2 regions of the Paenibacillus sp. FSL M7-0896 genome follow, and region 2 is predicted to be linked to the other one. Evidence: a T-box and tRNA genes for the amino acid it is inferred to sense, from the RefSeq annotation. Region 2 holds a T-box; the other holds one or more tRNA genes.

Region 1 (15,836 bases), 1.9 Mb from region 2:
CCGGCAGGTTATTCTCCTTCAGCGCATGCATGAACGAATTGATGATCAGCTCATTCGTATTCACAATCGTTCCGTCCAGATCAAATAACACGCATTCTATCATTGATTGTATTACTCCTTTGTTTCCTTATCTTTAGAGGGATCTTCCACCGGCTGAACTGGCTGAGAAGGCTTCTGAGGCGTATTCACAGCACTCTCTGGAACTACCGCATCCGCTGCTGCCGGTTTGGTGCTAATGATCGGGTCCAGGTAATGAGCCTTCGGCTGTCCGCTTACCCGCCGTACAATAATCAGTGCAATGGCGGCCACAATAATGAGCAGCGCGAGCAGCTGAGAGATACGGATATTCCCGTAAGCCGGGTCAAGATAGCCTTGCTCGAAACCCATCCACTTCATTGGACTCCACAGCCCGTTAATGAAGGCTGCCACACCGCTGCTGCCGTCAAAGGCAAGACTGTCCGTACGCAGAGCTTCAATGAAGAAGCGGCCGATGGAGTACCAGATGAAGTAGGACATGAAGATTTCTCCGGCACGGACGAACTTCTGGCGGCGCAGCACCATGAGGAGCAGAATGCCCAGCAGACTCCAGAGTGATTCGTACAGGAAGGTCGGATGGTGAAAAGCATCCCCTATGTACATTTGATTAACGATAAAGTCCGGCAAATGCAGCTTATCCCGCAGGAACGATTCCTCTACCACACCGCCATAGGCTTCCTGGTTGATGAAATTACCCCACCGTCCGATCATCTGGCCTGCAAGCAGTCCGGGAGCACAGATATCCACGATGCGCCAGAACGGATAGCCTTTATAGCGGAAATAAATAATCCCGCAGATAATCGCGCCGATCAGGGCGCCATAAATCGCAATACCGCCATTCCAGACCTTGAAGATATCGAGCAGGTTATCCTTATAGTCTTCCCACTTGAAGGCTACGAAGTATAGCCGCGCCCCAATAATAGCCGATGGCAAGCCCAACAGCAACATATCCATGAAGAACTCCTGAGGAATGTTGAAGCGTTTGCCTTCTTGAATACATAGGAAAAGCCCGGTAAGCGCACCAAGACCCAGAATCAGGCCATACCAGTGAACCGGCAGTGATCCAATCGAGAAGACAATCGGGTCAATCGCTAGTGAATAAAACATGCTCTCACACTCCTAATCGAGATCATCCATATCTTCTGAGATGGTGGCGGTAAGTTTATTCGTAAATTGCAGCGCGGCATTAAAGCCCATTTGCTTGAGCCGGTAATTCATCGCAGCCACCTCGATAATGACAGCGAGGTTACGTCCCGGACGGACAGGGATGGTAACCAGCGGCACATCGGTATCAATAATCCGTGTCGTCTCCTCATCCAGTCCCAGTCGGTCATACTGCTTGTCCTGCTGCCAGGCTTCCAGTCTGACCACCAGAGTAATCCGCTTGTGATTACGGATAGCGCCTGCTCCAAAGAGCGTCATAACATTAATAATCCCGACACCGCGGATCTCCAGCAAGTGACGGATTAATTCCGGTGCGGTACCATGAAGCTGATTATCCGAGGTCTGGCGGATTTCTACCGCATCATCGGCAATCAGGCGATGACCGCGTTTAACGAGTTCCAGTGCGGTTTCACTTTTACCAATGCCGCTGGTGCCTGTAATCAGCATCCCTACCCCATACACATCACAGAGAACACCGTGAATTGTTGCAGTCGGTGCCAGTCTGCCCTCAAGGAAGCTGGTCAGTCTGCTTGAGAAAATCGTGGTCGCCATGGAGCTGCGGAGCACGGGAAGTCCCTTCTCGTTACTGATGTCTACAAGCTCCTGGGGTACGTCCAGCGCACGAGTAATGACAATACAAGGGGTATTGTCGTTACAGATACCGCGTACCCGGCTTTTCCGTTCTTCCTCTGAGAGCATAGAGAAGAAAGCCAGCTCTGTTTTGCCTAATAGCTGTACACGTTCTTCTGGATAATATTCGAAATAACCGGCCATTTCCAGCCCGGGACGGTTCAAATCATCCACTGTGATCGGTCTTTTCAGACCTTCATGTCCGGATACTACCTCTAATTGAAAATGCTGCACCAATTCCGATACTTTTACCTTCTTAGCCATATATGTGTCCGTCCTTTCGTCACCCGCGGCTTATGCCGCTTCCCCGCATACCGGTTACATCTTTATCCATTCCAGCTACAGGTAATTCTCCTGCTATCTTAATGGATTATGCCAGTGAATGCAATCTTAACCCCAGCGGTTATCGTTCCATTCCACCATGATCATTACAAGAAAAAGCCGCCTAACCAGGCGGCTTTCTTCATTATAAACTATGTTCACCCTGCAGAGATCTTATCCCAGCAGAACGTTAAGTTCGGATTCTTTGTCGAAGATGTGGACTTTGTTCATGTCGATGGCCAATCTAGGCTTACTGCCTTCACGGGTAGTGGAACGTCCATCTACACGTGCAATTACAGTGTTATTGCCAAGACCGCTCAAGTAGAGGAGCATTTCATGACCAAGGTTTTCCGTAACATCAACCATCGAAGTGAAGATTGTGTTAGGAGAAGCTTCCAGGAACACTGGCTCTTCATGAATGTCTTCTGGACGAACGCCCATGATTACATCTTTACCGATGAAGCCTTTGTTACGCAGGATTGTAGCTTTGCCGCCTGGAACTTCAACATCAAGGTTCTCTGCACGGAAACGGACAGCGCCGTTCACTTCGGAAAGAGTACCGTTGATAAAGTTCATGGTAGGGGAACCGATAAATCCGGCTACGAACAGGTTCGTAGGCTCATTGTACAGTTCTTCAGGGGAAGCCGCCTGCTGGATGATACCATCGTACATAACTACGATACGGTCACCCATCGTCATTGCTTCTGTCTGGTCATGCGTTACATAAATACAAGTAGTTTCAAGGCGTTTCACCAGCTTAGTGATTTCAGCACGCATTTGACCACGAAGTTTAGCATCCAAGTTGGAAAGAGGCTCATCCATCAAGAAGACTTGTGGATCACGGACGATTGCGCGGCCGAGAGCGACACGTTGACGTTGACCACCGGACAGTGCCTTAGGTTTGCGTTCCAGCAAGTGCTCGATATCCAGGATTTTCGCTGCTTCGCGCACTTTCTTGTCGATTTCTTCTTTCTTCACTTTGCGCAATTTCAGACCGAAAGCCATGTTCTGATATACACTCATGTGCGGGTACAAGGCGTAGGATTGGAATACCATCGCGATATCACGGTCTTTAGGAGCAACGTCATTCACTACACGGTCACCAATGTACATTTTACCTTCAGAGATTTCTTCCAGACCAGCGATCATACGCAGGGTTGTGGATTTACCGCAACCGGAAGGACCAACCAGTACGAGGAATTCCTTATCTTTAATATCAAGATTGATATCGATTACTGTTGCTTTATCGGAACCCGGGTATTTTTTGAAAATATGCTCTAAACGTACGCCTGCCATTGTATTTCCCCCTCGAGTCTAGTATTGGATTAGAAAATCAAACGCTTTCTTGTACACTTATCTTACCCCAGAGCCGGCCTCATGGCTATTTGCAAGGTTCACAAAAAACCTATTTTCTTTTCGTCACTTTATACAATAACATGGCAAGCTTCACAATAGCGGCATCCCCAAAGCTGCGGACATCGGCCCCCGTCTCCTGTTTAATCTTGTCCAGCCTGTAGAGCAGCGTGTTGCGGTGAATGTACAGCTTCTTGGCGGTTTCACTGACATTGCAGTCCATTTCAAAAAAACTCTCCAGCGTCAGCAGCATTTCCTTATCCGCCAGTACCGCCGTGTAATCACCGATCTGGCCCAGCAGCTGTCTCCGCCGGTCATCCGGAATACTGTTAACCAGCCGCTCCATGTGCAGCTCCCACGGCAGATGAATATAATCGCCTACCTGGAAGATACGGCCAAGAATAATGGTCTCCCGCAGCAAGGCGACTGCTCCTGTCAGACCTTTAACCGGGATAATGGCTGGAGAGACCGCCAGATGGAAGACGCCAACCCACTCGCTGGCAATCAGTTCATGCAGCCCCATAGAAGTCTGTGACAGCAGATCCTCAGCACTCTCTTCCTCATCCTCTTTATCATCTCCGCCTGTGAGGAGTTCCTTACGGGCTAAAATTAACCATTCCTTATCCTGCAGGGGAACCAGCAATACATCATTCTCGAAATAACTGCGCAGCAGCTTCATTAAGGAGCGATACGTCATCTGCGGATTATGAACATTCTCGCTTACCAGCATGAACGGAATCATATCTCCGAACAGCCGGCCCTTCAGCGAGATTTCATCCGGGATCTCCGCATCGTCCTTCTCCTGCTCCAGTTGGGCATTCAGCCAGCCGCTAAGCTGCCGCGCCTCCATCTCCCCTTCTTCCTTGAACCCGGTTGCCTTCAGCGCTACCGCAAAATTGCGTCCGGCATAATTCACCAGCTCCAGCTCCAGCGGCGACAGCCCCTCTGTCTCCACCCACACTGCTGTAACACGGCCATCATTCTCATAGAGGGGAATCCAGAGATAACCCTCATGAATGACCGGCAGTTCCTGATCCTTATCCGTACCTATGCCAAAAAGTGAAGCGGAATGCTGTCTCCCCAGCTGCTTGATTCCGGTCCTCTTTCCGGTGAGTTGCTCCAATTTTTGACGCAAACCCTCACTATCCATCATCACCATTCTCCACCACTTTTGCTTTTTTCGCTTATTTTATCATATTTTGCTGTAAAATGCGGAATTTGCGCTTACGAGCATACTTGGATCATGTATCAAAATACAAAAAAGGCCACCACCCTAAAGTGATGACCGTTTGACTTAAGATGAGCCATGAAGGACTCGAACCTTCGACACCCTGATTAAAAGTCAGGTGCTCTACCAACTGAGCTAATGGCTCCTAAAAAGGGATGGAGGCTGATGGATTCGAACCACCGAACACGTACGTGAGCAGATTTACAGTCTGATGCGTTTGGCCACTTCGCTAAGCCTCCATGATGGTGGCGCGGGAGGGAATCGAACCCCCGACACAAGGATTTTCAGTCCTTTGCTCTACCGACTGAGCTACCGAGCCATAAACAAACCTAAAAACAAAAAAATGTCGGAACAGGGCGGGATACTCTTCACTCCGTTACGAGATTGCGAAGTATTCCTTACGATGCCTATGCTTCAACGAACCCAGGGAATTCTCATCCCTTATGCCATTGAAAATGGCGGAACCGACGGGATTCGAACCCGCGATCTCCTGCGTGACAGGCAGGCATGTTAGGCCAACTACACCACGGTTCCACAATTTGCTCTTAAAAATGGTGCCGGCGAGAGGACTTGAACCCCCAACCTACTGATTACAAGTCAGTTGCTCTACCAGTTGAGCTACACCGGCACGGTGTAAGGTAATAAAATTTCAAACATAAAAATGGTGGAGGCTGAGGGGTTCGAACCCCCGACCCTCTGCTTGTAAGGCAGATGCTCTCCCAGCTGAGCTAAGCCTCCGGGTATGTATGGTAGCGGCAGAGGGGATCGAACCCCCGACCTCACGGGTATGAACCGTACGCTCTAGCCAGCTGAGCTACGCCGCCACACTACAAGTATTGGATTTATAATGGCGGAGAGAGAGGGATTCGAACCCTCGCACCGCTTACGCAGTCTAACCCCTTAGCAGAGGGTCCCCTTATAGCCACTTGGGTATCTCTCCAAATTAATGGTAGCCATGTAAATCCGCACAGGAAATTGATTCCTGAAAACTGAATCCGAAACGAATCTGCGAATTATTTTTTGGATAAGCCCTCGACCGATTAGTATTGGTCAGCTCCATGCATTGCTGCACTTCCACCTCCAACCTATCTACCTCGTCGTCTTCAAGGGGTCTTACATGTTGGGAAATCTCATCTTGAGGGGGGCTTCACGCTTAGATGCTTTCAGCGCTTATCCCGTCCGTACGTAGCTACTCAGCCATGCTCCTGGCGGAACAACTGATGCACCAGCGGTACGTCCATCCCGGTCCTCTCGTACTAAGGACAGCTCCTCTCAAATTTCCTGCGCCCACGACAGATAGGGACCGAACTGTCTCACGACGTTCTGAACCCAGCTCGCGTACCGCTTTAATGGGCGAACAGCCCAACCCTTGGGACCTACTTCAGCCCCAGGATGCGATGAGCCGACATCGAGGTGCCAAACCTCCCCGTCGATGTGGACTCTTGGGGGAGATAAGCCTGTTATCCCCAGGGTAGCTTTTATCCGTTGAGCGATGGCCCTTCCATGCGGTACCACCGGATCACTAAGTCCGACTTTCGTCCCTGCTCGACTTGTAGGTCTCGCAGTCAAGCTCCCTTATGCCTTTGCACTCTGCGAATGATTTCCAACCATTCTGAGGGAACCTTTGAACGCCTCCGTTACTCTTTAGGAGGCGACCGCCCCAGTCAAACTGCCCGCCTGACACGGTCCCCGTACCCGATAAGGGCACTAGGTTAGAACCTAGATACGATCAGGGTGGTATCCCAACGGCGCCTCCGCAGAAGCTTGCGCTCCTGCCTCCACGGCTCCCACCTATCCTGTACAGATCGTACCCAAATTCAATATCAAGCTGCAGTAAAGCTCCATGGGGTCTTTCCGTCTTGTCGCGGGTAACCTGCATCTTCACAGGTATTAAAATTTCACCGGATCTCTCGTTGAGACAGCGCCCAAGTCGTTACGCCATTCGTGCGGGTCAGAATTTACCTGACAAGGAATTTCGCTACCTTAGGACCGTTATAGTTACGGCCGCCGTTTACTGGGGCTTCGGTTCACAGCTTCGGATTGCTCCTAACCGCTCCCCTTAACCTTCCAGCACCGGGCAGGCGTCAGCCCGTATACTTCGCCTTACGGCTTCGCACAGACCTGTGTTTTTGCTAAACAGTCGCTTGGGCCTTTTCACTGCGGCCCCCTCGGGCTATTCACCCTACCGAGGCACCCCTTCTCCCGAAGTTACGGGGTCATTTTGCCGAGTTCCTTAACGAGAGTTCTTCCGCGCGCCTTAGAATTCTCTTCTCGCCTACCTGTGTCGGTTTGCGGTACGGGCACCTTCTCCTGGCTAGAGGCTTTTCTTGGCAGTGTGAGATCATGACCTTCGCTACTATAATTTTCGCTCCCCATCACAGCCCAGCCTTAACGATGTGCGGATTTGCCTGCACACCAGCCTCACTGCTTAGACGGACATCCATCAGTCCGCGTCACTACCCTCCTGCGTCACCCCATCGCTCATAGCGGATTACGGTGGTACAGTAATTTCAAACTGTTGTCCTTCGACTACGCCTGTCGGCCTCGCCTTAGGTCCCGACTTACCCTGAGCGGACGAGCCTTCCTCAGGAAACCTTGGGCTTTCGGCGGATCAGATTCTCACTGATCTTTTCGTTACTCATACCGGCATTCTCACTTGTATGCTGTCCAGCGCTCCTTACGGTACACCTTCAACCCACATACAACGCTCCCCTACCCCAGATGCAAAGCATCTAGCCATAGCTTCGGTGGTGTGTTTAGCCCCGTTACATTTTCGGCGCAGAGTCACTCGACCAGTGAGCTATTACGCACTCTTTCAATGGTGGCTGCTTCTAAGCCAACATCCTGGTTGTCTGTGCAACTCCACATCCTTTCCCACTTAACACACACTTGGGGACCTTAGCTGATGGTCTGGGCTGTTTCCCTTTTGACAATGGATCTTAGCACTCACTGTCTGACTCCCGGCAAGAAGTAAATGGCATTCGGAGTTTGACTGAGCTTGGTAACCCTTGCGGGCCCCGCACCCAATCAGTGCTCTACCTCCACCACTCCATTCACCGAGGCTAGCCCTAAAGCTATTTCGGGGAGAACCAGCTATCTCCGAGTTCGATTGGAATTTCTCCGCTACCCCCACCTCATCCCCGCATTTTTCAACATGCGTGGGTTCGGGCCTCCAGTGCGTGTTACCGCACCTTCACCCTGGACAGGGGTAGATCACACGGTTTCGGGTCTACGTCCACATACTTAAGTCGCCCTATTCAGACTCGCTTTCGCTGCGGCTCCGGCTTCTCACCTTAACCTTGCATGTTAAACGTAACTCGCCGGTTCATTCTACAAAAGGCACGCCATCACCCATAAAGAGGGCTCTGACTTTTTGTAAGCACACGGTTTCAGGTTCTATTTCACTCCCCTTCCGGGGTGCTTTTCACCTTTCCCTCACGGTACTGTTTCACTATCGGTCGCCAGGTAGTATTTAGCCTTAGCAGATGGTCCTGCTGGATTCATACGGGGTTTCACGTGCCCCGCACTACTCGGGATCCGTCTCGGAGAGAACACAGTTTAGGCTACAGGGCTTTTACCTCTATCGCGGGCCTTTCCAGACCTCTTCGCCTACTGAATTCCTTTGTAACTCCATGTGAGACGTCCCACAACCCCAAGAGGCAAGCCCCTTGGTTTAGGCTGTTCCGCGTTCGCTCGCCGCTACTGACGGAATCACTATTGTTTTCTCTTCCTCAGGGTACTTAGATGTTTCAGTTCCCCTGGTCTGCCTCTGCATTTCCTATGTATTCAGAAATGAGTAACTGCGAATTACCACAGCTGGGTTTCCCCATTCGGACACCCCCGGATCAAAGCTTGCTTACAGCTCCCCGAGGCAGTTTCGTTGTTCGCCACGTCCTTCGTCGGCTCCTGGCGCCTAGGCATCCTCCGTGTGCTCTTAGTAGCTTAACCAATGCGTTTTCCCTAAGGAAAATCGCTAGTATCGCCATTAATATGAAACTTGTTTACACAAGTTCAGCTTAAAGGAATGTTCTAAAACGCAAATTCGTTTCGGTATCCAGTTTTCAAGGATCAAGTTGCTGTTATTATGAAACAATCACGACTGTGATGTTCGAAATAACAGACAATGTGCATATACTGTTGTAAAACATGATTGGTGGAGCCAAGCGGGATCGAACCGCTGACCTCCTGCTTGCAAGGCAGGCGCTCTCCCAGCTGAGCTATGGCCCCATATAATCACCCCAAAAAGTGAGGTGTAGCTTCGAGGTTAATTCCGATTACTTTTCGGGGACCCCGGTACTTGCCATTCAATTCCAGATTGTTATATGGTGGGCCTTGGTGGACTCGAACCACCGACCTCACCCTTATCAGAGGTGCGCTCTAACCAACTGAGCTAAAAGCCCATATAACAAAACTTGCAGTAGTGAAACAATCAATGAATTGATTGTTCGCTTGGCGGCGTCCTACTCTCCCAGGACCCTTCGGTCCAAGTACCATCGGCGCTGGAGGGCTTAACGGTCGTGTTCGGGATGGGTACGTGTGGAACCCCTCCGCTATCGCCACCAAACGCATACGAAAGAGACTTGCTCTTTCAAAACTGAACACGAGTGAGTGTCCGAACCCGAAGGTTCTATTGTGGAAGCAAAGCTTCCGATTTGAATGTCTTCATTGCAGAAGACGATTCTCCATAGAAAGGAGGTGATCCAGCCGCACCTTCCGATACGGCTACCTTGTTACGACTTCACCCCAATCATCTACCCCACCTTCGGCGGCTGGCTCCCTTGCGGGTTACCCCACCGACTTCGGGTGTTGTAAACTCTCGTGGTGTGACGGGCGGTGTGTACAAGACCCGGGAACGTATTCACCGCGGCATGCTGATCCGCGATTACTAGCAATTCCGACTTCATGCAGGCGAGTTGCAGCCTGCAATCCGAACTGAGACCGGCTTTGCTGGGATTGGCTCCACCTCGCGGCTTCGCTTCCCGTTGTACCGGCCATTGTAGTACGTGTGTAGCCCAGGTCATAAGGGGCATGATGATTTGACGTCATCCCCACCTTCCTCCGGTTTGTCACCGGCAGTCACTCTAGAGTGCCCAGCTTCACCTGCTGGCAACTAAAGTCAAGGGTTGCGCTCGTTGCGGGACTTAACCCAACATCTCACGACACGAGCTGACGACAACCATGCACCACCTGTCTCAACTTTCCCCGAAGGGCACCTGATGCATCTCTGCTTCGTTAGTTGGATGTCAAGACCTGGTAAGGTTCTTCGCGTTGCTTCGAATTAAACCACATACTCCACTGCTTGTGCGGGTCCCCGTCAATTCCTTTGAGTTTCAGTCTTGCGACCGTACTCCCCAGGCGGAGTGCTTACTGTGTTAACTTCGGCACCAAGGGTATCGAAACCCCTAACACCTAGCACTCATCGTTTACGGCGTGGACTACCAGGGTATCTAATCCTGTTTGCTCCCCACGCTTTCGCGCCTCAGCGTCAGTTACAGCCCAGAAAGTCGCCTTCGCCACTGGTGTTCCTCCACATATCTACGCATTTCACCGCTACACGTGGAATTCCACTTTCCTCTTCTGTACTCAAGTCACCCAGTTTCCAGTGCGACCTCAGGTTGAGCCCAAGGTTTAAACACCAGACTTAAATAACCGCCTGCGCGCGCTTTACGCCCAATAATTCCGGACAACGCTTGCCCCCTACGTATTACCGCGGCTGCTGGCACGTAGTTAGCCGGGGCTTTCTTCTCAGGTACCGTCACTCCGGCAGCAGTTACTCTACCGGACGTTCTTCCCTGGCAACAGAGCTTTACGATCCGAAAACCTTCATCACTCACGCGGCATTGCTCCGTCAGGCTTGCGCCCATTGCGGAAGATTCCCTACTGCTGCCTCCCGTAGGAGTCTGGGCCGTGTCTCAGTCCCAGTGTGGCCGTTCACCCTCTCAGGTCGGCTACGCATCGTCGCCTTGGTGGGCCGTTACCCCACCAACTAGCTAATGCGCCGCAGGCCCATCCCCAAGCAGCAGATTGCTCCGCCTTTCATTCTTCTCTCAGGAGAAAAAAGAAATTATCCGGTATTAGCTACCGTTTCCGGTAGTTATCCCAGGCTTGAGGGCAGGTTGCCTACGTGTTACTCACCCGTCCGCCGCTAAGTCTGAAAGGAAGCAAGCTTCCTCTCAAACTCCGCTCGACTTGCATGTATTAGGCATGCCGCCAGCGTTCGTCCTGAGCCAGGATCAAACTCTCCAAATTGGTATTTAGAAAGAGCGATTGCTCATTTTGAAACATCTGACGAGAATTTACATTCTCATTTTTGGATCTCACCGAAGTGATTTCCCACTCACTCGTTGTTCAGTTTTCAAAGATCAATGTCTCATCTTTTGTCGTTGATGTTTGTCTCAGCAGCGACCTTTATAATATATCACAGCACCCTTGTTTCAGTCAAGCGTTTTTTTAATTTCTTTTTTCGCTTTAGCTTCCAGCAAGTGATCCGAAGATCTCCTGTCCAAAGGGCCGAGACTTAATGTATCATGAATCAGGAGCCTTCGTCAACCTCTAAAACAAAGTTAATTTTAATCCCAATAACAGCGCCACTCCCGGCAGCCCAAGAATGGTTACAGCACCTATGGTTGTAGGGTTAAGCGGAATGTGCAGATCGCTTACAACTCCTGAGAAATTAACGATATAAATCCCGAGCGCCGCCAATATAAGATGGGTTCCAAATACACTCAACCAAGCCCAGCCCAGTCTTTTCCTGAATACAATCAGGACCAGCAGCGCTGCAGATATAATCAGCACACCCATCGCAACAGTTCTTAGCATTGTTCTCCTCCTCGCTGACTCATTCTGTTCATACTTGCAGCTGGCTCCGGTTAAGCCCCAGCCGCTTGGCATCCTTAAGGTGTATCTGATATTTGCGCTCAGCCGCCTCCAGGATATAGATTGCATAGTCAATCTGATCCTGGCCCAGTGCCTCATCAAACATCAGGTAAGCCCGCTCCCATTCAGACTGCGCTTTACGTACCTCTTGGTATACTGTCCCCCATTCCTCTTCCGTCTGCACTGCCTTTTCCTTATCCGTATTCCCGCTCAGCCACTTGGTACTCCACCAACCCATTGCAATCCCTCCTAAGATATATGAATAACTGCAGATGCAACCGGTGATTCACACCCGTTAATCTCATACATATCGGAATAGGGACAAACTTAGAACCGGGAGAGGGAGCTTAGCAGAACTTTTAGCAGAATATGAGCGCTTCTTCAGAAAATCAAAAAAGGAGCCCGAGGGCTCCCTACACTTATAATACAACAGCACAACACTCAGAACAGCTCACGACGGCCTTCCAGTGCCTTCGACAGGGTTACCTCATCCGCATACTCAAGATCGCCGCCTACAGGCAAGCCATGGGCTATCCTGGTGATCTTGATCTCAAAGGGACGGACAAGACGCGAGATATACATGGCAGTGGCTTCCCCTTCAATGTTGGGGTTGGTAGCCATAATCAGCTCCTTCACCCGCTCATCGCTGAGTCTGGTCAGCAGCTCCTTCAGCCTTATATCATCCGGCCCTATGCCTTCCATCGGCGAAATTGCACCCTGGAGCACATGATAATAGCCGCCAAATTCCTTGGTTCGTTCGATAGCCACCAGATCCTTCGAGTCCTGAACCACACAGATTACCGAAGCATCGCGGGTTTTGTCCTGGCAGATCCGGCACGGGTCGGTATCCGTTATGTTGCAGCAGACCGAGCAATAATGAAGATTACGCTTGACGCTGACCAGGGCTTTGGCGAAATCAATCACCTCGTCCTCCTTCATGTTCAACACATGAAAGGCCAGCCGGGCAGCTGTCTTCGGGCCAATCCCGGGCAAACGTGTAAAAGCTTCTATTAGCTTGGCTAGCGGTTCTGGATAATACAAAGTATCGGTTCTCCTTTGGCAGGGAGTGGAGTAAGCCTAGAACAAGCCAGGAATCTTCATTCCGCCTGTGAATTTACCCATATCGTTGTTCGCCAACTCTTCTGCCTGGGTAAGAGCATCATTAACAGCAGTGATCACCAGATCCTGCAGCATTTCGATATCCTCCGGATCTACAACCTCCGGTTTGATCTGAATGGACAGCAATTTCTTGTGTCCGTTCACCTGAACGGTAACCACGCCGCCTCCGGAAGAACCTTCAATTGTCTTGCTGCCCAGCTCTTCCTGGGCTTTGAGCATCTGCTCCTGCATTTTTTTAACCTGCTTCATCATTTGGTTCATATTATTCATAGATCATCTCTCCTTTGGGATGCGCATCTTCGCGCTGATAGCTGAATCCTTATTCTTTTATGACAACAAGGTCTTCTCCAAAGAGCTGGATCGCCTCATCAATCCATGGTTCGGACTTGCCTTCGCCGCTCTCGTGCTCATGCTCCAGACGCAGCTCCTCTGTTCCGGCCGAAGCCGCGGATTTCGTCGCAGCTTCATTCCAGTCACGCATCATCATAGTTACCAGCCGGAATGGCTTACCCAGCTTGGCATTCATTACGTTCTCGATGACCTGCCGGTTCGCAGGCTTCTCGGTAGTATCCCGGTGAATGGTATTCTTAAAAGCAACCAGCACGGCATCTTCCATCACCGCTACCGGCTCACCGTCCACAAACCACGCATGTACCGTGACCTTCTCTTCCTTCACACCCTGAAGAACAAGACTCCACTGCTTATAGACCGCGCTAAAATCAGGACTGTCCTTACCCGCAATAAACTTATCCAGCTGCGGGGGAAGCTTAGAGGCCGAGGATACGCGCGGAGCGCTTGGCGGGGCAGTGCGCTGCGCTGCCTGCTCACGCCCGCCGCCGGCAACTCCGCCGGCTTGAATAGCCTGCTCCAGCTTCTTCTCCAGCGCGGCAATCTGCGCTCTGAGCTGATCCAGCTCACCGGACTGTACCTGCGGAGAACCATTTGCAGCTGCAGTTGCGGCTGCATTCACTGCCGGATCGCCTACAGAAGGAGCAGTAGCATCCTGCGGACCGCTGCACAGCTTCATCAGCGCTACCTCGAATATGGTCTGCGGATGTGTAGCATACTTCATCTCCCCCAGATAACGGCTCAGCGTCTCCACAATCAGGAATAAGCGGTCGCGGGTAAAGGCCTTAGCCATGTCGCGGAAATCTGCCGGATTCAGCACGCGGTCCGTTAGCTGATCCGCTCCAGGCACCATCTTGATCATCAGTAAATCGCGGAAATAATACAGAAGATTCTCCAGGCACTTATCTGCGCTCTTACCCTCATGCATCATCTGCTCCACAAGCTCCAGCAGCTGCCCCATGTCACTCTCAAGAATAGCATTCGCCAGACGCGCGAACTGCTCGGAGGGGATGCCCCCGGTCATTCCCAGCACCTGCTGATAGGTCACATTCCCATCTGTAAAGGATGAGATCTGATCCAGGATGCTGAGCGCATCCCGCATTCCCCCGTCAGACAGGCGGGCGATATACTGGAGCGCATCTGCATCTGCTGTAATGCCTTCCTTCTGGCAAATCTCGGTCAGGCGGCCCGTCTGTTCCTCCAGTGAGACCCGGCGGAAGTCAAACCGCTGGCAACGCGAGATAATCGTAGCCGGAAGCTTGTGCGGCTCGGTAGTCGCCAGTATAAACATCACATGCTGCGGAGGCTCTTCGAGCGTCTTCAGCAGAGCATTGAATGCCTCTGTTGTCAGCATATGCACTTCATCAATAATATACACTTTACGGCGTACTTCGGTAGGTGCATATTTCACCTTATCCCGCAGATCGCGAATCTCTTCAACGCCCCGGTTGGATGCCGCATCAATCTCCTGAACGTCCATGATGTTGCCTGCCGTAATCCGCAGGCAGGACGGACATTCATTGCAGGGCTCAGGACCCGGGCCCCGCTCGCAATTGACTGCCTTGGCCAATACCTTGGCCGCACTCGTCTTACCGGTTCCCCGCGGTCCGCTGAACAGATAGGCATGCGAAACCCGTTGTTCACGGATCGCATTCTGCAGCGTCTGGATAATATGCTGCTGCCCTACCATATCTTGAAACGACTGCGGCCGCCAGGCACGGTACAGCGCGATATGTTCCACTATGCATTACCCTCTCTCAGGCTGCCGCTTTCCGGCATTTGTCGCTAATTTATTATACTATATTCCCAAGTCTTTGACCAAGCAGAAGCGGCTCACCGTCCGAAAGGTAAGGATATTAGCCAGAGCGGGAATAATATCTCATAACCTAGGATACCTAGAAAAACAAAAAGCATCTTTGCTTGTAGCAAAGACGCTATCATCATCCTTATTTAAACCGTGCACCTGTTATTGATGGCTGCGATCCAAGCGGTAACCCTACAAAACTGCTCGGGCTAGGCCACCCTCCGGCACAAGAGCAAACTCGCTTATGGCTGCTTCCTTCCGGACCTGACCAGGTTCACAAGCACTCATTGCGGAGGACCCAACCGTCAACACAGCCCATAGGAACCAAGGCCTCACATCGACAGCACCTCTAACAGGAATTCAACCTCGCTACAGCGGATTGCGAGTTACAGGGCACCGCTACCTCCCCGTCTAGCACGGCGAAGATAAGTATAGCTTACGGACAGGCAAAAATCAACTATGCAATATTAGACACCGTATTTCTTCTTGAATCTGTCCACACGGCCGCCGGCATCCAGGAACTTCTGCTTACCGGTGAAGAACGGGTGACAGCTTGAGCAAATTTCGACGCGAAGCTCCTGTACTGTCGAGCCGGCTTCAAACGTGTTACCGCAAGCGCAGGTTACCTTCGTTACATTGTACTTGGGTTGAATAGTTGTTTGCATATGAAATCTCACCTCTCACGCCCTAAGCCTCATGCGGGCCTAGAGTTATATGATTACGCAAGCTACATTCTAGCATGCAAGGCCCAGGCTCTGCAATAGGCCTGCCATTCTTAAAATAATAAGGCCTAAAGCTGCACTCTGCGCTGCTTGGCACGGGCCAGCTCAGCAGGGGGGACATGGGTAAAGGAACCAATCACAACCTCCGGGAGCTCCTCACGGAAGATCTCCAGCATGGTCTTCATGCCAAGGATCTCACCCCGTGCAGGGGGAATAAGCTCCAGATAGCTCTCCG
Region 2 (15,836 bases):
AGACACGGCACCATCCCGTCCATCGCCTGCTCATCAATCTCCATTTCAAAAGCAATCCGGTCCCGGAAGCGGGCCCGCTGGATGTTGATATACTCGTTCACATGCTCGACCTCCTCGCGCAGCGGAACAGCCTGGTCCAGCTTTTGCAGATTATAGCGGAGCAGACGCGAGACCGACACGGTCAGATCGCTGGTTCTCGCCGCCCCTTCCAGATACGCAAGCTTGGCGATGGAATTCAGTGTGTTGAACAGGAAATGCGGATTGATCTGGCTCTGCAGCATTTTCAGCTCCAGCTCCTTAACCAGCCGGTCCTTCTCCGCACTCTTGATGTTCTCCTTCATCAGCTCCTGGATATTATCGATCATCCCGTTAAAAGCGCGGCACAGTATGCTGATCTCATCGTTATTAACACTCTCCGGCGCCTTGGTATCCATCCGTCCCTTCGAGATTTGCTTGGCCGTTGCCACCAGGCGGCGGATCGGTCCGGTAATGCTGCTGGACAGCCAGACGGCCATACAGATGCTAAGCAGCGCCGCGGTGATCACCAGCAGACTGCCCATCCGGTTCAGCTTCGCTGTCGTAGACATAATCTCGGCGTAGATCGGCTTATATTGGTCCAGCTCCAAATCGACCAGCTCCTGGGCCTCCTCACGGATGAACCGCTGCGTCTGCTCCGCCTCAATATAGGCACCTGCCAGCGAATTCGCATCCTGTCCGTCAATCTCCGTGATCATCTGGCCCGCCTGCTCGACAAAAGTATCAATAAGGTGGCTGTAGTTCATCAGCGGAAGGCCGCTGCCCCCGATGGTATTCATCCCGTCCAGCCTGCTGCGCAGCTCCAGTACCGCGCCCAGATGCTTCTCCACCTCCGGGAAGCTGTCGGTATCCACCTGCATAATGAAGCGGTTCAAGGAGCGCATATTCTCGCCGACCTCATAGGATACCTCCTTATACAGCATGATCCGGTTCATCATCAGGTGGTAGCTCTCCTGCACATTCTTCCCGCTCTGGAACAGTACGAAGGAGACCGAGCTCATCAGCAGCACCAGCAGCGGAATACAGATCAGCAGCTTCAGGCGGATACTCATAGGCTCTCTCCCTCCTGCACATTGGTCTTATCCAGTACCTTCACTCCGGTATAATACCTGGGCTGTAACTCAGCACCATTAAAATGCTCATGGAGCAGCCGGACCGCCATATTCCCCATCAGGTAGGGCTGCTGCGCAACAGTCGCTGTGATCGCTCCCCGGCTGATGGCATCCAGCGTCTCCGCCTGATTATCGAAGCCGATAATGGTCAGCGGCCCGCGCTTCAGGCTCCTCGATGCCTGCAAGACTCCCAGCGCGTCCGTTGAACTGGTGCCGACCATGACATCGATCTCCGGATGATAGCGCAGCATATCTGCCGCCTGCTGGATCGCCTCCATATGCGAGATGTTGGAGCTGCGGACATCGACAATCTCCATGCCGCCGTAGTCCTTCACGATGTTCTTCAGCCCGTCCAGACGCTGAAGCTGGTTTTTGGCCAGCTCGCTGCCGATGATTACGCCTATTTTGCCTTTTCCGCCGGTCGTCTTCACTACCATGCGCCCCAGCGCCTCACCGGCAGCTACATTGTCAGTGCCCACATAGGCCAGTCTCCGGCTGGCCGGAGCATCCGTATCAATCGTGATCACCGGAATCCCCCGGTTCACGGCCTTATCAATCACCGGCGTGAACTTCTCGTCGTTGAGCCCCTGGACGATGATGGCATCCGCTTTAGCGGCAATCGCTTTTTCCAGCAGGCTGATCTGCTCCTCCATGTTATTGCGCACCGGTCCCGTGAATTCGATCTCTATCCCGTATTTCGCTGCGGCCTCTGCGGCCCCCTTCTCGACCATCTCCCAGTAAGGGTGGTACCGCTCCTGCTCGATCAGCACAATATGATATCCGGGCTTGTCCTGACTGGGCTGGCCGCTTAATTCCTTGACAATATTGCCCATCCGGGCAGAATGGCGCGCGAAGCCTATAAACAAATATGACAACAGTATAAAAAGCACAATAACCCCAACGCCGCTGACCCATTTCTTATCCATCCCGTTCACCTCAACCAACATCCTACCCCGGGTTGTAACCGGTTGCAATACTTATTATGTCAAAGATAATTCATGCAGGGGGCAGTTAGGCTAATGTATTCTTCGTAAATACGTTCGAACTAATTTAGCTCACATCTGGTGATTTAGGGGCACTTGTGCTCCTCATTTACTAATTTGGCTAACTTCTGCTGAAATCAGGAGCACTTGTGCTCCTCATTTACTCATTTGGCTAACTTCTGGTGGATTCAGGAGCACTTGTGCTCCTCATTTGCTCATTTGACTAACTTCTGCTGAAATCAGGAGCACTTGTGCTCCTCATCATGAGCTGTTATCGCCAAGTGTTGCACATTTTGCAGGATTCATATCGGATTGTAGCTTGAGAACGCCAAATGTTGCACATTTTGCAGGAATGTTACCAGTGGAGCGGTCGTTGGCTGAAATATGTTGCATTCTAGGCAGGATTTCCCGCAATTTGCTGCCTCAGAGGTACGAATGTTGTATTTAGTGCAGGATTTGTCCAAGATGGCAGCCTAGATGTCTTCTTCACTCCCCCCTTCCCTTCACCAACTTCCCCCCCCCAGTAGAAATTACTTCTGTCCCATACTTCACTTCAGCCAACTTTAGAGCAGCAGCCCCCCTTGCAGTCCCCCTAAGGAGGAATCCGTCCCCCGTCCCTGCACAGCAGAAAAAGCCGTTCTAAGCATTCCTGCTTACAACAGCTCTTCCTGTGATGCATCCGCCATTCAACTGTCCTGTTCGATCAGTTGAATCCATTCATTATATTCACTCTGTAGCTTGGAATATTCCGCCTGCAAGCTGCGATGCTCCTGGGACAGCTTCTCCAGCTCTCCCTGCTGCAGCTCGAACTGGGCCTGAACCAGCCGCAGCTGGCCTTGGACCATCTCATAGCTCTCGCCGATCTCATCCAGCTGCTGCGCCGCCTCAGTACGTGAGCGGCTGACTGCTTCCGCCTGAGCCTCGGCTTCCCCGGCCTCCTGCTGCCAGATCTCAATCTCCTCACGCAGCTGTGCTTCCTGCTCATTCCACTGCTGCTCGCGCTGTTGAAGCTCCTCAACTTTCTGCTTCCAGGTAGCTTCGTACTCCCGGGTCTCACGGAGTGCTTCCTGCTGCTCCGCCGACGCAGCGGCAGCTTCACGGCCTGCCTCGTATAGCTCTTCCATTCGCCGCGCAGCTTCCTCGCCTTCAGCTTCCAGCAGCTCGCAGCGTTCCTTTAACTGCTCCCCGTCCTGCAGAATCTCGTCGTACTGGGCAATCAGCTCCTCGTAACGGCCGCGCAGCGCAGCCAGTTCCTTGCGGGCTGTCTCTGCCGCCTCCTGCTGAACGGCAAGCTCCTGCTCCGCTTCGGCACGAAGCCGCGCCTCCTGATCAAGCTGCTGAACCATGCCGTCTGCCTGTCCGCGAAGAGTCTCCACTTCGCGCTGCAAGGCTGCCGACTTCTCCCCTTCTTCCAGAAGGTTCATCTCCAGCTCGCTGATATCCTCCATATGCTTGTTCGCACGCTCCTGCCAGGAAGCCGCTTCCTCGGCCGTACGGTCGAATTCGACCTGCGTCCGGCTGAGCTGATCTGCGGTCTCCCGCAGCGATGTGCGCAGTGCTGCCGCTTCTTCCTGCGTCAGCTCATAACGCTGGCGCAGCCCTTCCAGTTCATCGTTCAGCAGATTGCCAAGCTCCTTAGTAGTATGCAGCTCCTCCTGCGCTTCACTTAGCTTGCCCTCTACATCCCGAAGTTCGCTGCGGATATCCACCGCCTCGCTCTGTGTAGCCGCAACCTGATTACGCAGCTCATCCAGTTCTTCGTTCAACAGGGTGCCGAGCTCGCTCGCCGTGTGCAGTTCCTCCAACGCAGCGCTTAGCTTGCCCTCTGCGTCCCGCAGTTCGCTGCGGAGCGTTTCCGCCTCGCTTTGCGCAGCTGCAACCTGCTGGCGCAGCCCTTCCAGCTCTTCGTTCAGCAGGGTGCCAAGCTCGTTCGCCGTGTGCAGCTCTTCCAGCGCAACGCTTAACTTGTCCTCTGCATCCCGCAGCCCGCTCCGGAGCGCTTCCGCCTCGCTCTGCGAAGCCGCAGCCTGCTTGCGCACTTCCTCCAGCGCCGCACTCTGCTGCTCTCCTTGCTCAGCGGCAAGCCTCAGCTCCTCCCCGAGCTGCTCCTCCCGCTTCAGCACAGCTTCGTACTGCGCCAGCAGCGTCAGCCGCGCATCGCGTTCACCCTTAAGCCCGGCTTCCGCCGCACGCAGCCGGGACTGGAGCTGCCCGGTTCCGCCGCGCAGCTCGCCAAGCTGCTTCTCCAGCTCCTGAAGCTGCTGCTTATGCCGGTGCTCCTGCGTCCCCTGGGACTGCCGCAGCTCCTTGTTCTTGGCCAGCTCCTTCTCAAGCGCTTCCCGCTCCCCGGTAAGCTCACTTGTGAGCGCAGCCTTGGTATCAGCCAGCTCCTTGCTTAACGTGGAGCGGATCTCCACGATCTCGCTGCCCATCGACTCCCGGGTCTCATGCAGCTCCTGCTCCAGGGCAGACAACGTCTCCGTCTTCTCGCGGATCAGAGTCTCGCGCAGCTGCTCCAATTCCTGCTGATGGGCAGCCTTTATCTCTTCCAGCTGCTGCAGCCGCATGGCTTCTACGGCTTCCAGCTCCTGACGCGCTGCCTCGCGGCCTGCAGCCTGCTCTGCTTCATGGCCCTCGCGCAGCGCCTTCAGCTCATCCTCGCGTGCCTTCAGCTCCTGCACCAGCTGCTCGCGGCCGGCGGCCGCAGCCTGCTTCTCTTCCTCCAGCAGCTGGGCATGCAGCTGCCGCTCCTGCTCCTGCTGCTCCAGATGCCTGGAGCGTTCTTCTTCGGCAGCGGCAATCAGCCGCGCCGCCTCTTCCTTCGCAGCCGCTTCCAGCTTCTCATATTCCTCCTGCTGTTCACGCTGCGCTTCCTGAAGGCGTGACACCTCCACGCGAAGCTCGGTACGTTCACCGGTCAGCATATTCAGCTCATTCTTGAAATCCTGAACCTGGATTGCCTGCTCTGCCATATGTACAGCTGTAAGCACCGCAATCCGCGGCGTATCCAGTCTGGAATGTGATTTCGATATTGCACGCATATGCTCATCGACATGACGGGCGACCTGTTTCATATATTCTGTGCTGCTTCCTACAAGCTTGTAGGAAGTTCCGTATATCTCCACGGCGACACGGGTCCGGTCCATAGCCACAGTTGTGCCCTCCTTTGTATGTGTGCGGATTCTAAGTTGGTTTCTTTGCTCTTGCTCCTATTGTAGCGTGATTTCCTGACCTTTGGCAAAAGCACGCGTCCATTGCATTTATTTGCATGTTCCTCCGCACTTCACAAGGGTACAGAAAAGCCGCAGGGAATCTCTGTTTCTAAATGGATTCGCTGCGGCTTTGCACAATTCCTGCTATTTTCTTAATTCTGCACCAAAAGTTTGTTCAAGGGCAGAGACCACTTTGTCATGCACTTCCACAACCTCTTCGTCAGTCAGCGTATGCTCGGTATGGCGGTACAAGAGCGACAGGGCAACACTCTTCTTGCCTGCCTCCATCTTGCCTCCTGTGTAGATATCGAATACCTGCACATTTTGCAGCAGAGTGCCACCGTGCTCACGGATCGCCGCGATCAGGTCACCTGCCGGAACCGCGTCATCGACTACCACTGCAATGTCCCGCTCCATGCCCGGGAAGCGGTGAAGCTCGCTGTACTGCAGCCCGGCGCGTGCCGCATCATAGAGCGGCTGCAGCAGGACTTCGGATACATAGGTATCCTCCAGATCCATCCGGCGTTGCAGCTCGGGATGAATCTGCCCCATCGAACCGATCTTCACACGGCCCTCTGCCTGAAGCAGATAGATGGAAGCGGAGCGTCCCGGATGATAGCCTTCAGGCGCGTCCCCTTCATAGATTACGCGATCCGTAAGGCCCAGATGTGCAAATACAGTCTCCAGCGCACCCTTAAGGTCGAAGAAATCCACCGGCTCAGCAGCCACGTTCCACTGCTTGGCTGCACGCGTACCGCTCAGCAGCAGCCCCAGCACCGGCAGCTCGCTCGGCTGGCGGGTAAGGACTTCCTCCTCCGTGAAGAAGACGTTGCCGATTTCGAATAACGCCAGATCGCCTTGGCGGCGGTTCGTATTGTAGAGGGCAATCTCCAGCAGCTGCGGCAGCAGGCTGGTACGCAGCACGCTGCGCTCCTCGCTCATCGGCATCGCCAGCTTCACAGACTGCTTGCCTTCCGCCAGCATAGGGAAGAGCCTGCTCTGCTCCGGCTGGATGAAGGAATAGCCCATAACCTCCTGATATCCGCCCAGCGAGAGCATGCGGCGCAGCTCGCGGCGCAGAGATTGCTGTCTGGTAAGCGCGCCCGGTGTTGTTGTGCCTTCGATCAGGGTGGTCGGGATGTTGTCGTAGCCGTACAAGCGGGCGATCTCTTCAATCAGATCCACATCCTGCGTAATGTCTCCGCGCCGTGTCGGCACCTCGACCTCGACGATTCCCTGAGCCGCATCACCGCACTTGAAGTGCAGACGTCCGAACAGGGTCTTCACTTCCAGCAATGACAGATCTGTCCCGAGATAGCGGTTCAGCTTCTCCAGCGATAAGTTCAGCACCTTCTCCTGAGCAGCGGCGCTGCCGGCCTGGACAATCCCTTCATGCACCGTTCCTCCGGCATACCGGGCAATCAGTGCAGCCGCGCGGTTAAGCGCAGGGATGACCGCATTCGGGTCAACTTCCTTCTCGAACCGCTGGGACGCTTCCGAGCGCAGACCGAGCTGACGCGAGGTCTTGCGTACCGTTCCGCCATCGAATTTGGCTGATTCCAGTACGATATTAACGGTGTCTGCGGTAACCTCTGTAGACAGTCCGCCCATCACTCCGGCCAGGCCAATTGCGCCTGAGCCGTCGGCAATGACCAGCATCTGCGGTGCAAGCTTGCGCTCTTGTCCGTCAAGGGTAACCAGTCCTTCCCCTTCACGGGCAAACCGTACACCGATGGTTCCTCCCTGGAGCTGCCCGCCGTCAAATGCATGCAACGGCTGCCCGTATTCCAGCATCACGTAGTTGGTGATGTCCACGATATTGTTAATCGGACGTACCCCGGCCGCCATCAGGCGGTTCTGAATCCACAGCGGGGACGGCGCGGTCTTCACTCCGGCAATATAACGCACGGCATAATGGCTGCAGAATGCCTCATCCTCAATGGTAACCGTGATGGAGTCCGCAGCCTTCCCGCCCGTTTCCACGAGCTCTGCCGCCGGATCAGCCAGCTTCAGCTCACGGCCCAGTACCGCGCTTACCTCATAAGCGGCACCGATCATGCTCAGGCAGTCGGAACGGTTCGGCGTTAGATCGAAATCAAGAATTTCGTCATTCAGTCCAAGCACCTTGAGAATATCCTGGCCCACCTCGGTCTGTTCCGGCAGCACGAGAATGCCCTCCTGCAGCTCTTTGGGCAGCAGCTTGTCGTTCAGGCCCAGCTCTTTGGCCGAGCAGATCATCCCCTGCGACAGCACGCCGCGCAGCTTGGCTTTTTTGATCTCCAGGCCCGGCAGCTTGGCACCTACCAGCGCGACCGGAACCTTCTGGCCCGCTGCGACATTCTTCGCTCCGCAGACGATCTGCAGATCCTCGCCCTGCCCGGCATCGACGATACAGATATTCAGCTTATCGGCGTCCGGGTGCTTTTCTTTGGATTTCACGTAGCCGGTCACAATCCCGGAGATCCCTTTGTTGCGGCGTTCTATTCCGTCAATCTCGATGCCGGCGGTGGTGATTTTGTCCGCCAGTTGATCAGCGGTCACTCCTTCCAGCGATATATAATCGGCCAGCCAGGCGGTTGATACTTTCATAATCGCACACTTCCTTTTTGTTTCAGATGTATTGATCTCCATGCCGGTTGTGCTGGGGAGCGGAAGCGGATATAAACAAGCCCACGTCAACTTCGCGCAAGAAAATTCTGCATTGCAGTGTTCCTACAGAGAATATTTGGACTTCCGGCCGCTGTTGTGTTTGGATTTCCTGATTAGAACCGCTTCTCGCGGTAAAAATCCAAACACAAAGGCGGACGCTACCGCTCCTACAGTTCCAAAATTCCCCTCCGGTCCTTCAATCGCAGTCATTTAATTAGCACTGCCGTCATCCCTCCGGCTTAACAATATCCGTCCAACGCCCCCACACACAACCGCCAAATCCCTAAATACCCTTGAACTGCTTCACAAAGCCCATATCATTCGTGTAGAAGTAGCGGATGTCATCGATGCCGTATTTCAGCATCGCGATCCGTTCCGCACCCATGCCGAACGCGAAGCCGCTGTAAACTTCCGGATCGTATCCGCCCATCCGCAGCACATTCGGGTGCACCATACCGGCGCCGAGAATCTCCAGCCAGCCGCTCTGCTTACAGAGACGGCAGCCGCTGCCGCCGCATTTGAAGCAGTTCACATCCACCTCAACGCTAGGCTCGGTGAACGGGAAGAAGCTGGGGCGCAGACGGATACCCGCGCTAGGTCCGAACATCTCCTTGGTGAACTGCTGCAGAGTACCCTTCAGGTCGCTCATGCGGATATTGCGGCCGATGACCAGGCCTTCAATCTGATGGAACTGGAAGGAGTGGGTCGCATCGTCATCGTCGCGGCGGAAGACTTTGCCGGGACAGATGATTTTGACCGGAGACTCCCCGTTCGCCGCTTGCATGGTACGCACCTGTACCGGCGAGGTCTGGGTACGCATCAGAATATCATCCGTGATATAGAAGGAATCCTGCATGTCCCGGGCCGGATGGTTCTTCGGCAGGTTCAGCGCCTCGAAGTTGTAATAGTCCGTCTCCACCTCCGGCCCTTCAGCGATCCGGAAGCCCATGCCGATGAAGATATCCTCGATCTCCTGGAGCACCCGGCTCAGCGGATGAATCCCGCCCTGCGGCAGGCCGCGGCCCGGCAGGGTTACATCGACCTTCTCCGCATTCAGGCGGCTCTCTGTCTCCTGCTGCTGGAACAGCTCCTGCTTGGCGCTGATCACCTCTTCAATGGCGCTGCGCACCAGATTGGCCACCTGGCCGATCACCGGACGCTCTTCCGCGCTTAATCCGCCCATACCGCGCAGAACCTCTGTCAGCTCGCCTTTTTTGCCAAGGTATTTGACGCGCAGCTCATTCAGAATCTGCGGATCGTTTACCGCCTGCAGCTTCGTCAGCGCCTCAGCCTTCAGTGCTTCCAATTTGTCTTTCATGGCTTGTACTGCCCCCTCAAATCTCGTATTGTTCAACAAAAAAAGGCCTTTCCTCCCGGTAAAGGGACGAAAAGACCGTGGTACCACCCTTGTTAGACGGCCGTACGCTTCCCTTAAGAGCACTATTCCCTCTTTCGGTGCGGCAAAGACCTGTCTCACTTTATACAGAAATAACGGTCTGCGGCCGGTCCCCCCTACTAGCGCTCTTCAAGCACATTCAGGGAACTGCTCCGGAGTGAACTTCGGCAGCTCTGCTCTCTTAGAAACGCTCTCAATCTGCGGCGCTTCCTCCCTGTAAGCCAGGCACTGCGTACTCTTCTCCATCATTGCATGTATGCGGATTATAACCTCTGCACTTCGATCCTCCACTTGGGAAGATATGCCCATCTATTATATGCAAAAACAGCCAGTTTGACAAGCCGCACAAATTCCGCTTATTTTTTATCTTTTTTTAAGCTCCTTTTAAGCTTCAGCGCGGTTTGACTGCTCTTTTTTCAGCGGACATTCAGTCAATGTTGATATTTTCCCTTAAGAGATCACACAAGGAGGAAATTACATGCTTACACGAAAAAAAGCATTTGTTCTGCTGCTGCTCAGCACATTTGCCGCAAGTCAAACCGCTGGAAGCCCGGGAACCGCGGCCTATGCCGCTTCATCCGGTTCAACGGCTGCCACAGCAGCAAGCGCGGTCACGGAAGTCTCCACACTTAACGGTCTAAGTGCGCTCAAGCTCGGTACCGCGCTTCAGGTGAAGCTGAGCCATGTAGGGATTCAGAGCCAAACCGGCGGTAATATTCTCACCTACACGCTTACCTATACCAACACTGCCGGCAGCAGCGTCAATCTGGCGGACTATTTCTCCAAAATTGTAACTGCGGGCGGCAGCATCATTAAGGGAATTCCGGTCAGCGCAGACAGTGCGGTCAAGAAAATCCCTGCTAAACAAAGCACCAGTCTTACATACTATGCGAATATTGGAACCGCCGCCTCAGTCAAAGGACTCAAAATCAACATCTACGGCTGGAATTTCAGCGCCGCTAATTATGAACAGCGTATAGGCACGTTCACGATTCCTTCCAATTATTCTCTGTCCTCGCTTACAGGGGAGACCCGAAAGGTTGAACTCGGCGGCATTACTGCCGGCACCAAAGCCGAATCCGTGCAAATCTACAAATATAACGGCAAAGTCTATGCCAAGGTCGGGCTTAGCCTAACCAATCTGGGTACCAAAGTGCTTACAGATCCGGGCTATACCTTGTACCTGAAATCCTCGGGCGGCTCTGTCTTCACGCTTACGCTGGATGACAGCAGCTCCGAATTCAAGCTTCAGCCTCAGGAGAAGAAGACGCTCTATTATATGACCGAGATCCCCTCCTACATGAATCTCAGCAAGATGACGCTGCAGATTGCCAAGCTGGATGAAGGACTCAAGCTGTACCTGCCTGTCTCTTCCTACGCACTTCCGGCTGCGGTAACTGCAGATTTCACTGTAGCGGCGGGCTATACCAAAAAGGTCTCCATCGACAGCAATCTGGTGGACTTGCAGCTGCTGAAGGCAAGTGTGCATGCGGATAACGGGAATGGTGTCTGGAGCTATCAGCTCCGGGTGAAGAATACCGGCAGCACAGCCGTTACTTTGCCTGCTTATGAGCTTAACGTCAAGTCGGCGGAAGGCTATAGCTTCCCGGTGACGGCCACTGCCTTGAGCAGCCTGACCCTGAAGCCGCTGGAAGAAAAGCTGATTGAGCTGAGCGCCAGTGTTCCGCTGGAGCTGGCTCAGAATTCGCTGGAGCTGCGAATGATCGCTCCTGCAGCCAGCGCGGATAAAGTAACGCTGCCTGTGGCCTATTTCCGCATCCCTTATACGCCTGAGAGACAGATTCATCTCGCCTCTGAGACCAGTGTAACCAATACCTATGGCACCTTCGCTGTCTCTCTGGACTCGCTGCTGCGTCTGCCTTGGGGCAGCGAGGATCTGGTACAGGCTGTACTAACGATACGCAATGCAACGTCCAAATCCATTACCTTACCTGCTCTTACCGGCGTACTCCTGGCGGATCAGAAGGATCTCAGTTCCTCTTCGCAGACTTATACGGACAACAGCTCTTCGGTGCTTGCCCCGGGTGCCAGCACTCAGATCACGGTTCAAGGCCATATTCCATATACCCTGGAGGTCAGACAAATCAAGCTCATCCTCCAGGAGACCAAGGGTACAGAGGTGTCGCAGTTCCTCTCGCTCAGCACAAGCGACAGCACCGTTAAGAGTGTAGCTCCGGTGGCTGCAGGGGAAGCCTTCAAGATCACCGCCACCGGCAAAAAAGCCACCGTGAAGGAGCGCTCCACCCTCCTGTATACAGGAACCGGCTCGAACCTGGTGTACAGCGAAGTGGAAATGAACAGCGAAGAAGTCCGGCAGGCAGATCTGGCCCGTCTGTACGCACAGTTCAGGACTGCTGACGGGCAATATTTTGAAGCGACTGTCAACCAGTCCGAGCTGTCGACCAGCCCTGAAGGCAAAACACTGGTTACCTTCTGGGCGAAAGTCCCGGCCACCCTGGACACCGCAGGTCTTGAGCTGTATATCAGCCAGTCGATTGCGGATGGCAAGCTGACTGCCGCAGGAACGGCTGCGACGGGATACGTCAATACGGCAGCGCTGACACTGACACCGGCAGAGGTTACGCCTCTGACCAATCTGGCTTCCGTTCCACTTTTCCCTTATACACTGGCAGTTACCAGCTCTACAGGGGAACTCACGAAGGGCGCAAGCAGCATTGCTGTGACGTTCAATTACAATCTCAATCAGGATACTACCTACCAGACAGGTGCTTACCAGCATAAGCTCATCCTTCAGGTTATCGATCCTTATGGACAGTCTCACGAGAAAGCACTGACGCTGGGAACCGACTTGACACTGGGAACCAACAACTCTTATTCAACGACTCTATCCAGCGTCCTGTTCAAAAACCTCAGCTCCGGCACCTATGCCCTTAAATTCTACGATGAATTCCAGGGAGTACGGACAGAGCTCGCCAGCCAGGCCTATTCCCTTGAGGTTACCGCCAAAGCAACCACCTCTTCCCCCGAAGGAGCTGCACAATGAATAAGAAGAAGATCATCATTATCGCTTCAGCGATAGTCCTCGTTGCTATTGCAGGGATTACGGGCTATAAGCTCTGGCCGGATCAGAACCGGCAGATCAATGCCGCTCCGCTGAATACGGCAGTTGCCAGTAAGGGGGATATCCTGGTGGGTGTCTCGGGTTCAGGTGCAGTATCGGCGATCAACAGCGAGAGCATCCGTACCAAAGAAGCCGGGAAGGTCGATACGGTCATGGTTAAGAAAGGCGATGTTGTTAAAAAAGGTGCTGTGCTGATCACATTTGTTGCGGGCGATCTGGACGATAAGCTGAAGGAAGCCACCAAGTCACTGGAGAATCTCAAGACGGAGCTGGAGAATAAACAGGAGAGCTACAAGACGCTGGCTATGAATAACGCGACAGAGGAAGAGCTGGAATCGGCAAAAAAAGCCATTGATAAAGCCAATAGCGATATCGTGGACGGACAGGAATCCATCGCTGCCATCCATGAAGATATGGCTCCGCCTGATCCGCTGACCGCTCCGATCGATGGAACGATCACTGCCGTGAATATTACGGACGGTGAGCAGGCCCAGAATGGTACAGAGCTGTTCACCATGACCGACTACGTGAATCTAAGCGTAACCGTGCAGGTAGACGAGCTGGACATCCCCAAAATCAAGCTGAATCAAGCCTCTACCATTACACTGGATGCCCTTGAGGACAAATCTTTTACCGGTAAAGTTATAGATATCGCCAAAGAAGGGACCTCCTCTAATGGCGTCTCCCTGTTCAACGTCACTGTAGGATTAAATAACTCGGAGGGTGTGCTTATCGGCATGTCTGCGGAGGTGGCGGTTACGATCGAAGAGAAAAAGGATATTCTGACCGTTCCCATCGAAGCTGTAACGAAGATAAACGGGAAATCCTTCGTCAATGTGCCGGGAACCGGGGATGAGCAAGCTAACACAACAGACAGAGATGCTGCTGACTCCAAGCCCCCTGCTGGCGCTGCAGCGGACGGTGAACCCTCCGGTAGTGAAGCGGGTACCCGAGGCACAGGCGCCCGCGGCGGCAGAGAATTCCAGGGCGGTGAACTTCCGTCTGGAGAGTTCCCTGCTGGCGCGGAGTTCCCCGGCAGAGCAGCCGGAAGCAAAGGTGCAGCCGGTTTCGCCTCAGGCATGAAACGGATAGCTGTAGAGGTTGGTATCCACAATGAGAGCAGCATCGAAATCGTCAGCGGCTTAAGTGAAGGGGATGAAGTAATCCTCCCGACCGTGATCTCCTCAGGCAATGCCACCTCCCCGCAGCAAGGCGGTATGGGTGGTATGGGCGGCTTCAGCGGCGGAGGAATGACCGGCGGGAGCGGTGGCTTTCCCGGCGGGGGCGGCGGCTTCGGCGGAGGTGGCAGCGGCGGAGGCTTCGGCGGAGGCGGTGGCGGACGATGACCGCACCAGAGCCGCTGATCCGGGTTGAGAAGATGCAGCACAGCTACACGATGGCCGGAGAATCGATGACGGTTCTGAAGAGCCTGAGCTTCAGCATTAATCACGGTGAATTCGTTGCGATCATCGGTCCGTCAGGGTCAGGTAAGTCCACCCTGATGAACATGCTGGGCTGCCTCGATGTCGCCAATGAAGGCGATTATTTCCTGGACGGCCAGGAGATCCGCAAGCTGTCTGACAACAGGCTGGCCCAGATCCGCAACGAAAAGATTGGCTTTATATTTCAAAACTTTAATCTATTGCCGAAGTTATCAGCGGTAGAGAATGTGGAGCTGCCCTTGATCTATCGTGGAATGTCCCATAGGGAGCGCAGAGAGATTGCCCGCAGTGCCCTGGTCCGGGTAGGCCTGGAGAGCAGAATGAATCATCGTCCCTCCGAGCTGTCCGGAGGCCAGCAGCAGCGTGTGGCTATTGCCCGCGCCCTTGCCGGAACCCCACCGATTCTGCTTGCCGATGAGCCAACCGGAGCGCTGGACTCCAAGACAGGCAAGGAGGTTCTGGAGATGATTAAGGAGCTTAACGTACAGGGGCATACCATTATTCTGATCACGCATGACCTGGAGATTGCCGAGCAGGCCAAACGGGTGATCCGGATTCAGGATGGGGATCTTGTAGAGGATCGGAAGGTGGTGCCCTCATGATGCTGTACCAGAGTATGAAAATGGCCTTCAAAAGTATCCTCAGCAGTAAAATAAGAGCCTTTCTTACCATGCTGGGCATTATTATCGGGGTATCCTCCGTCATTGCACTTGTCGCTGTGGGTCAGGGCACCACCTCACAGATTACAGAGTCCCTAAGCTCCCTGGGCACCAACCAGCTGACCGTCAACATTATGGGCCGCGGAGCCACCACATCGCTAACCTACGAGGAGGCCCTGGCTCTGGGTGAGATTGAAGGGGTGGACAATGTATCCCCGGTAATCTCCGGGAACGTTACCGCCAAGCACGGTACCGAGAACGTTTCCGTATCCGTTGAAGGCATTACACCTGCTTACGAAGAGGTCCAGGATTTCCATGTGCAATCCGGAAGATTTCTGCTTGAGATGGATACAGAATACCGGCAAAAGGTTGCGTTAATCGGATCAGATACGGCAGAGGATCTGTTCGGTACAAATAATCCTGTAGGCCAAAAGGTACAGATCAACGGAAGCAGCTTCAAGATCGTCGGGCTGCTGGAGAGTAAAGGCTCCACCAGCGTGGGTTCAAGCGATGAGAAGCTGCTGATCCCCATCTCTACAGCCGAACGGTTCCTGCAGAGCAGGGGAATCCGCTCCATTACGATCACAACCACTTCCAATGACAATGTGGATGCTGTCAAAACCAGGCTGGAGGCCAGCCTTGATGCCAAATTCAATGCCGCCGAGAACGCCTACTCTGTCTTTGATTCCCGGGAGATGCTGGAAACGGTAAATGAAACCAGCGCCACTCTGTCCATGGCACTTGGCGGTATCGCCGGTATCTCCCTATTTGTAGGCGGGATAGGGATTATGAACATTATGATTGTCTCGGTCAATGAGCGAACCAGAGAGATTGGCATCCGCAAGGCCATCGGGGCCAAGAAAAAGAACATTATGATGCAGTTCATGATCGAGTCCGTAGTCTTAAGCGGAACCGGAGGCCTAATCGGAGTCGCACTGGGACTTGGCGCCAGCTGGGCTGTCGGTAACTATACCACCTTGAATGTGGCGCCTTCCTGGAATATGGTCCTGATCTCCTTTTCATTCTCCTTGATCATCGGTGTCGTATTCGGAATGATTCCTGCAAGCAAGGCTGCAAGAATGCGCCCGATCTATGCGCTGCGCAACGAGTAGCGCCATCCTAGACGCTGCGTTATCATCAGCTTTTCAATCCGCCAGTCTCAGATCCCTGGGCTGGCGGATTTTCCTGTTTTATTTTTAATGCACAATTGATACCAAAGGGGTATCGTTTGCAGCAAAAGTGGG

Evidence for each region. A T-box is a leader RNA that pairs with one kind of tRNA and senses whether it is charged. The one in region 2 lies ahead of pheS (phenylalanine--tRNA ligase subunit alpha), so its partner is inferred to be a tRNA-Phe.
Region 1: it encodes a tRNA-Phe, which carries the amino acid that the T-box ahead of pheS (phenylalanine--tRNA ligase subunit alpha) is inferred to sense. The anticodon was not compared.

What each region holds. Positions count from the first base shown of each region.
Region 1 covers NZ_CP150250.1:7,484,553-7,500,388, reverse strand. Annotated here, with positions in the region: gene ppaX (pyrophosphatase PpaX) at 1-103, opposite strand, end outside; gene lgt (prolipoprotein diacylglyceryl transferase) at 112-1,143, opposite strand; gene hprK (HPr(Ser) kinase/phosphatase) at 1,156-2,094, opposite strand; gene ugpC (sn-glycerol-3-phosphate ABC transporter ATP-binding protein UgpC) at 2,326-3,447, opposite strand; gene MKY12_RS32695 (helix-turn-helix domain-containing protein) at 3,557-4,639, opposite strand; tRNA gene MKY12_RS32690 (tRNA-Lys) at 4,805-4,877, opposite strand; tRNA gene MKY12_RS32685 (tRNA-Tyr) at 4,889-4,971, opposite strand; tRNA gene MKY12_RS32680 (tRNA-Phe) at 4,976-5,051, opposite strand; tRNA gene MKY12_RS32675 (tRNA-Asp) at 5,189-5,266, opposite strand; tRNA gene MKY12_RS32670 (tRNA-Thr) at 5,285-5,360, opposite strand; tRNA gene MKY12_RS32665 (tRNA-Val) at 5,395-5,470, opposite strand; tRNA gene MKY12_RS32660 (tRNA-Met) at 5,480-5,556, opposite strand; tRNA gene MKY12_RS32655 (tRNA-Ser) at 5,581-5,672, opposite strand; rRNA gene MKY12_RS32650 (23S ribosomal RNA) at 5,753-8,680, opposite strand; tRNA gene MKY12_RS32645 (tRNA-Ala) at 8,884-8,959, opposite strand; tRNA gene MKY12_RS32640 (tRNA-Ile) at 9,056-9,132, opposite strand; rRNA gene rrf (5S ribosomal RNA) at 9,180-9,296, opposite strand; rRNA gene MKY12_RS32630 (16S ribosomal RNA) at 9,421-10,981, opposite strand; gene MKY12_RS32625 (pro-sigmaK processing inhibitor BofA family protein) at 11,285-11,551, opposite strand; gene MKY12_RS32620 (DUF2508 family protein) at 11,580-11,846, opposite strand; gene recR (recombination mediator RecR) at 12,050-12,649, opposite strand; gene MKY12_RS32610 (YbaB/EbfC family nucleoid-associated protein) at 12,686-12,997, opposite strand; gene dnaX (DNA polymerase III subunit gamma/tau) at 13,047-14,816, opposite strand; RNA gene ffs (signal recognition particle sRNA large type) at 15,031-15,299, opposite strand; gene rpmE (50S ribosomal protein L31) at 15,347-15,544, opposite strand; gene MKY12_RS32590 (radical SAM protein) at 15,670-15,836, opposite strand, start outside.
Region 2 covers NZ_CP150250.1:1,649,657-1,665,492, reverse strand. Annotated here, with positions in the region: gene MKY12_RS06945 (sensor histidine kinase) at 1-1,088, opposite strand, end outside; gene MKY12_RS06940 (sugar-binding protein) at 1,085-2,074, opposite strand; gene MKY12_RS06935 (hypothetical protein) at 2,818-5,283, opposite strand; gene pheT (phenylalanine--tRNA ligase subunit beta) at 5,488-7,932, opposite strand; gene pheS (phenylalanine--tRNA ligase subunit alpha) at 8,276-9,310, opposite strand; T-box leader at 9,370-9,646, opposite strand; gene MKY12_RS06920 (hypothetical protein) at 9,867-12,413, shown strand; gene MKY12_RS06915 (efflux RND transporter periplasmic adaptor subunit) at 12,410-13,837, shown strand; gene MKY12_RS06910 (ABC transporter ATP-binding protein) at 13,834-14,535, shown strand; gene MKY12_RS06905 (ABC transporter permease) at 14,532-15,704, shown strand.